One region of the Kitasatospora sp. NPDC051853 genome, then DNA from elsewhere that is predicted to be linked to it. Evidence: riboswitches for the same ligand, from Rfam matches in the RefSeq annotation. Region 1 holds a riboswitch; the other holds the start of a gene.

Region 1 (3,563 bases):
GCCGGCCGGGGCGGGGGCACGGGTGGTGGTCGTAACGGACTGCGTGGGTGTCGGATTGCCGGGCGACGTGGACGAGTTGGACGGATCGGCAGTCGCCGAAGCTGACGCGGAGGGGGACGCCGACGGGGACGCGGAGGGGGACGGCGACGGGGACGGCGAGCCGGAGGGCTCGGGCGAGGCCGAGGCCGAGGGTGAGGGCGAAGGCTCCGGAGAGGTGGAGGCGGACGGGGACGGGGACGGGGAGCCGCTCGGGTCGGGCGGGATGGTACCGAGATCGCGCTTCAGGGTGCCGAAGGAGATCCCGGTGACACCGCCGAGCGCCTGGGTGGAGGCCCGGACGTCCGAGCCCTTCTGGCCGGCGGAGGCGACGTCGAAGCCGCCGTCGCCGTTCTGCCGGTCGGCCAGGAACTCGACGGCCTTGGCGATCTGCGCCGCGTACGTCCCCTGACGGAGCGTCATGCCCTGGACGGCCAGCGCGGCGGAGTTGGTGGAGTTGTCCGCCGCGCCGGGGAAGCCGCCGTCGGCGCTCTGGACGGAAGCGAGCCAGGCGAGGCCCTTGTCGACGGCCGCCGCCGCGTCTTCGCCGGGCACCAGGGCGAGCGCCATGACGGCCATCGCGGTGCTGTCCACGTCGGAGTCGCCGGTGGCGGGGATCAGGCTCGGCCAGGCGCCGTTCGGCTTCTGCAGGCCGCGCAGGTAGGCGGTCGGGGCGGCGGCGTTCGTGGTGTCCCCGGCCCGCAACTGGGCCGTCACGCCGAGGGCTTGGGAGAAGACCGAGGTCGCCCAGGTGTAGTTGCCCGCCGCGTCGCAGCCGAGGTCCTCGGAGGCCTTGGCGCAGACCGCCGCGTCGAGCGCCGCGATCAGGTCGTGGCCGCCGAACTTCCGCGGGTCGCGGCCGACGACCTGGGCGAGCAGCGCCTCCTTGCCGATCGAGCCGCCGCCCGCGTACTCGGTGCCGACGGCGGTCCAGTCGTTGACGGTGCGGTCGTTGCCGTCCCTGCCCTGCTGGTCGAGGAAGTCGACGATCCGGCGCAGCGCGGCGTCGTCGGTGCCGGTCGCGGCGAGCGCGAAGGCGCCGTCGATGGTGAGTCCGAAGTCGGCGAACTTGAAGCCGGGGACGGCGTCGTAGTAGTGACCGTCGATCAGGTGGGCCGGGTCGGTGAGGTACGTGCCGCCCTTGGCGAGGTCGGGCGAGCGGCTGGGCTTCGGGGTGGACGGGTCGGTGGTGCCGAGGTCCCGGCGGACGGTCGAGGGATCGGTGCCGGTGAGGGCGGACAGGTCCTGTTCGGCCGCGGCGGTGCCGGGGTGGCCGATCAGCACGGTGCCGGTCGCGGCGACCGCGACGGCCGAGGTGAGCAGGGCGGACGCCAGGCTGCGGCCTCCGCGCGGACGGGTGGTGCGACTGCTGACCCTCACCGAATGTCTCCCTGATCGGTCGATGCGGGAGTGACGGGGCAGCCGACAGGGCCCGGACGGGCCTGCGGTGACCGCGTCGTAGTCCGCGACGACGCACGTGCTTGCTGGTGGACTCCTCGGGATGGGCATTCCGGCTCACCCGCCGGCCGGCGGGTCCACGGTTGCGGGTCAGCGCCGGAGTTCGACCGGCTTCCCCCACCATCGAGAATGAAAAGCGGTTCATCAGACCATGTGGCCGTCCGGAGCGTCAACGCTGTGTCACGTCGCCCCCACCACAGCGCAACCAGTGCTGACCATCCGTCAGACCGGCACACCCGTAAGGCCCGGGAGGCGCCTGGGCGGGCGCCTCCCGGGCGGTACGGTCAGCCGGCCAGCTCGGCGCGGACCGTCCTGGCGGCCTCGACCAGGTTCTCCAGCGAGGCGCGGGTCTCCGGCCAGGCACGCGTCTTCAGGCCGCAGTCGGGGTTGACCCAGAGCCGTTCGGCCGGAAGGGCGGCGAGACCGGCGCGGAGCAGGGCGGCGGCCTCCTCGGCGGAGGGGACGCGGGGGGAGTGGATGTCGTAGACACCGGGGCCGACCTCGCGGGGGTACCCGGCGTCGGTGAGCTCGTGGGCGACCTCCATGTGGGAGCGGGCCGCCTCCAGGGAGATCACGTCGGCGTCCAAGTCCTCGATGGCGCCGAGGATTTCACCGAACTCGGCGTAGCACATGTGGGTGTGGACCTGGGTGTCGGCGCGGACGCCCGAGGTGGTGAGGCGGAACGCCTCGGTGGCCCACGCCAGGTAGCCGGCCCGGTCGGCGGCGCGCAGCGGCAGGGTCTCGCGCAGGGCGGGCTCGTCCACCTGGACGACCGCGGCCCCGGCGGCCTCCAGGTCGGTGACCTCGTCGCGCAGGGCGAGGGCGACCTGGCGGGCGGTGTCGCCGAGCGGCTGGTCGTCGCGGACGAAGGACCAGGCGAGCATGGTGACCGGGCCGGTGAGCATGCCCTTGACCGGACGGTCCGTCAGGGACTGGGCGTAGCGCTGCCAGTCGACGGTCATCGGGGCGGGCCGGGAGATGTCGCCGGCCAGCACCGGGGGCCGGACGTACCGGGTGCCGTAGGACTGCACCCAGCCGTGCTGGGTGGCGAGGTAGCCGGTGAGCTGCTCGGCGAAGTACTGGACCATGTCGTTGCGTTCGGGCTCGCCGTGCACCAGGACGTCCAGGCCGGCCTTCTCCTGGTACTCGATCACCTCGCGGACCTCGGCCTCCATCCGCTCCCGGTAGGCCGCCGCGTCGATCCGCCCGGCCCGCAAGTCAGCCCGGGCAAGCCGAAGTTCAGCGGTCTGCGGGAAGGAGCCGATGGTGGTGGTCGGCAGCACGGGCAGGGCCAGCCGGGCCCGCTGCGCCGCCGCCCGCTCGGGGTAGGCCTGGCCGCGTCGTGCGTCGGCCTCGGTGGTGGCCGCGACCCGGGCCCGGACGGCCGGGTCGCGGGTGATCGGGGAGCCGGCCCGGGACGCCAGGTCGGCGCGGTTGGCGGCGAGTTGGGGCGCGATGGTGTCCGTGCCCTCCCGCAGGCCCCGGGCGAGCAGGGCCGCCTCGGCGGTCTTCTGCCGGGCGAAGGCCAGCCAGCGGGCGATCTGCGGGTCCAGCTCGCGCTCGGCGGTGGCGTCCAGCGGGACGTGCAGCAGCGAGCAGGACGGCGCGACGTCCACCCGGTCGGCCAGGCCGAGCAGGGTGGCCAGGGTGGCGAGCGACTTCTCCAGGTCGTTGACCCAGACGTTGCGCCCGTCCACCACCCCGGCCACCAGCCGCTTGCCGGGCAGCCCGCCGACGGCCGCGAGGTCCGCCAGGTTGGCCGCGGCGGGCCCGGTGAAGTCCAGGCCGACCCCCTCCACCGGGGCCTTGGCGAGCACCTTCAGCGCCTCGCCGGCCCGGTCGAAGTAGGTGGCGACCAGGATCTTCGGACGGTCGGTGAGGGCGCCGAGGTCGCGGAACACCCGGGTGGCGGCGTTGAGTTCGGCCGGGGTGCGGTCCTGGACCAGGGCGGGCTCGTCCAGCTGGACCCACTCGGCACCGGCCGACTTGAGCTCGGCCAGCAGCTGGGCGTAGACCGGCAGCAGCCGGTCGAGCAGGGTGATCGGCTGGAAGCCGGCGGACACGCCGGG
Region 2 (3,563 bases), on a different contig from region 1:
CCAGGCGGAGCTGGAAGAAGACGTCCTGGAGACCCATCACACCGAGGCCGACCGGCCGCCAGCGGGAGTTGGAGGTGCCCGCCTCGGTGGTCGGGTAGAAGTTGATGTCGATGACCCGGTCCAGGAAGGTCACGGCGGTGCGCACGGTGGCGTCCAGCCGCTCCCAGTCCATCGCGTTGAGCAGGTCGGCGACGGTGGCACCCGCGGCGACGTGGGCGCCCAGGTTGACCGAGCCGAGGTTGCAGACGGCGGTCTCGGAGTCGTCGGTGACCTCGATGATCTCGGTGCAGAGGTTCGAGGAGTGGACCACCCGGCCGGGCAGCGCGGTCTGGTTGGCGGCCCGGTTGGAGGCGTCCTTGAAGGTCATCCAGCCGTTGCCGGTCTGCGCCAGGGTGCGCATCATCCGGGCGTACAGGGTCTGCGCCGGGATGGTGCGGACGGCCTTGCCGGCCTGCTCGGCCTTGAGGTAGGCCTCGTCGAACTCGGCGCCCCAGAGGTCGACCAGCTCGGGCACGTCGGCCGGGGAGAACAGCGACCAGTCGGCGTTGGCGTTCACCCGGCGCATGAACTCGTCCGGGATCCAGTGGGCCAGGTTGAGGTTGTGGGTCCGGCGGGCCTCCTCGCCGGTGTTGTCGCGGAGCTCCAGGAACTCCTCGATGTCCGCGTGCCAGGTCTCCAGGTAGACGCAGGCCGCGCCCTTGCGGCGGCCGCCCTGGTTCACCGCGGCGACCGAGGAGTCCAGGGTGCGCAGGAACGGGACGATGCCGTTGGACTTGCCGTTGGTGCCGCGGATCAGGCTGCCGCGCGAGCGGATCCGGGAGTAGGACAGGCCGATGCCGCCGGCGTGCTTGGAGAGCCGGGCGATCTGGGCGTACCGGTTGTAGATCGAGTCCAGGTTGTCCAGCGGCGAGTCCAGCAGGTAGCAGGAGGACATCTGCGGGTGCTTGGTGCCGGAGTTGAACAGCGTCGGGGAGCTGGTCAGGTACTCCAGACGGCTCATCAGGCGGTAGAGCCCGGCCACCTCGGCCACCGACTCCTCGGTGTCGCCGACCGCCAGGCCCGCCGCGACCCGGAGCAGGAAGTGCTGCGGGGTCTCGATCACCTGACGGGTGATCGGGTGGCGCAGCAGGTAGCGGGACTGCACGGTGCGCAGGCCGAAGTACTCGAAGCGGTCGTCGCCGGAGCGGTCGACCAGACCGTCGAAGGCGGCCGCGTGCTTGGCCACGAAGGCCGCGGTGACGTCACCGATCAGGCCCTCGGCGTGGCCGACGGCGATCGAGGCGGAGAAGGAGACGGCGCCCTGCGAGACGGCCTCGTCCTGGATCTCCAGCGCCAGCAGCCGGGCCGCCAGCTTCGAGTACTGCGGGTCCTCGGCGATCATCGAGGCGGCAGCCTCCACGGCCAGCCCGCGCAGCTCGGCGAAGTCCGAACCGGCGTGCCGGCCGCGCAGCGCAGCGGCCGCGACGTGGCCCGGGTCCACCTGGGGGAGGTCGGCGCTGCGGTCCGTGAGGAGCCGGAGCAGGGCGGCCCCCGGTTCGGTCCGGTCTTCGGCGGTTCCCTGGGCGGGCAGGGCAACTGAGGCAGCGATGGTCAAGGCGCTTCTCTCCTGGCGGCGGCGGTCGGCATGGCTGCCGGGCCGACTTGGGCGCAGGGGAGTACGGCGCTGACGCCGTCACGGCGCGCGCGATCCACCCCCCGGCCCACCCGCGAGGCCCGGACGTCACTGCGGTGCTCCAAGGCATCTGCGGGGAAGCCGTGTGGCACACCGTCGGCAGGTCACCGGACTCGCGGGCCGTCGTCGAGGCGGCCGCTCACCGTTGCGGGGCAGTCCCGGACTTCCACCGGAGTTCCCCTGCATCGACAGCGAGAGCGAGCATACATGTAGTGCTAGCTGGCTTGGTGGACCCCACATCTTGTGTGGTGTCGTGTAGCGCGATGGTGGCCCGGAGTGATGGCCGGAGGCCCCGCAGGAGGCCGTTCGGGGAGCCGAGGCCGTCCCTGTTCGCGGATTCTCCACATGGCCTAGGATCTGCGCTCATGAGTGATGGGGTGGGCATGAACGGTGGCAACGGGCAGCAGCCCGGTCAGGGATATCCGCAGTACCAGCAGCAGTACCCGGGGTACGGTCCGCCGGCCGGCGGACCGGACTGGGACGCGATGGCGCAGCGGGCCCAGGACGACGCGAAGCGGAAGACCCGGATGCGGTTGCTGCTCGGCGTGGTCGCGCTCGCGGTCGTCGGCGGGCTGGTCGCCGTGGCGGTCTCCGTGTCGAAGGGCGGCGACCCGGTCGCACAGCCGACCGGGACGGCCTCGACCGGCAAGACCGGCTCCAGCGTGAGCCCGACGGCCACCACCGGGGCGACCAAGGCGCCGGTACCGAACCCGGCGTCCCCGCTCGCCGGTGACGACGCGTCACTCAAGGCCATCTGGGACGTGAGCACGGACAAGGCACCCGTGGACCCGGCCGCGTTCTTCCCCGAGGAGACCCTCGAGTTCGGCGGCGCCGTCTGGACCCGGCGCAGCGCGACGACGGTCACGCCGTGCTGGCACGCCATCACCGGCGGGCTCGCGGACGCGATCGAGAACCAGGCCTGCCGGCAGGTGGTGCGGGCCACCTACGTGCTGAACGACAGCGCCGTGGTGGTCGGCGTGGCGGTCTTCGACAAGCGGCTCCAGGCCGAGACGGCGACCGGCAACGTCAACGGACAGCTCAAGGGCCTCCAGGTCGAAGGCATGAAGGACTTCTGCCAGGAGGTGGGGTGCGCCAGCACGCACGGCTCGCTCGGCCGGTTCGCGTACTTCACGGCCGCGGGCTCGGCGAAGGAGGGCGGCATCACCGCTGACAAGGTCGCCACCGACGCCGGACCGGGCTTCGCCGCCCGGGTGCGCTCGACGCTGGAGAAGCGGGCTCTCTCGCAGGCGGGCTGACCGGTGTGACCTGGGGTCAGATCCGCACGCAGGCCCCGATACTGTCTCCCTGTCAAGGATGATCAGGAGTTGTCAGGGGGAGTCCGTGATATCTCTGCGGGGCAGACACGGCGGTGCTGTGACGCTGGGCGCCGTGACGCTGACGGCCTCGCTCGTCTGCGCGACGGTGATAGCGGTCAGCGGCGCGGAGGACGGGCCGGGAGCGGCCCCGACCTCCGCCCCGGCCTCGTCCGGGCCCGGCCTGGCGTCGGCCCCGGCGTCGCGTCCGGTGCCGGCCGATCTGGGCAAGGACCTGCTCAAGCGTGACCCGGCCGCCTCGCCCAACGCCCGGGCGGTCTTCCAGCTGCTGGCCGACCTGGAGCAGGCCGCCCGCTCGGGCAAGCCGCGCGGCACGGTCATCGGGCAGCACGTGGAACTGCAGAACGAGCTCTACAACGCCTCCTACGGTGACTTCGCCGGCTCCAAGCCGGCCGGCTACTACTACAAGAAGGCGGCCGACATCACCGGCAAGCTGCCGGGGTTCGTCGAGGCGGACCTGGGGCCGGGGTACGGGCAGTCGGCCTGGGGGGTCGGCAACGAGCGGAGCTACTCGGCCGGGCGCTGGCCCTCCTGCGAGGCCAAGTGGCAGTACGCCG

Evidence for each region. Region 1 has a riboswitch for cobalamin ahead of ACIA8O_RS36340 (prenyltransferase/squalene oxidase repeat-containing protein). Riboswitches for the same ligand answer to the same signal wherever they lie in the genome.
Region 2: linked by a shared signal. The riboswitch ahead of ACIA8O_RS29960 (ribonucleoside-diphosphate reductase subunit alpha) and the one ahead of ACIA8O_RS36340 (prenyltransferase/squalene oxidase repeat-containing protein) in region 1 are both predicted to bind cobalamin.

Annotation. Positions count from the first base shown of each region.
Region 1 covers NZ_JBITBY010000017.1:49,363-52,925, reverse strand. The annotation lists gene ACIA8O_RS36340 (prenyltransferase/squalene oxidase repeat-containing protein) at 1-1,416, opposite strand, end outside; cobalamin riboswitch at 1,519-1,663, opposite strand; gene metE (5-methyltetrahydropteroyltriglutamate--homocysteine S-methyltransferase) at 1,779-3,563, opposite strand, start outside.
Region 2 covers NZ_JBITBY010000011.1:252,500-256,062, reverse strand. The annotation lists gene ACIA8O_RS29960 (ribonucleoside-diphosphate reductase subunit alpha) at 1-1,594, opposite strand, end outside; cobalamin riboswitch at 1,753-1,894, opposite strand; gene ACIA8O_RS29955 (hypothetical protein) at 2,038-2,928, shown strand; gene ACIA8O_RS29950 (glycoside hydrolase family 26 protein) at 3,062-3,563, shown strand, end outside.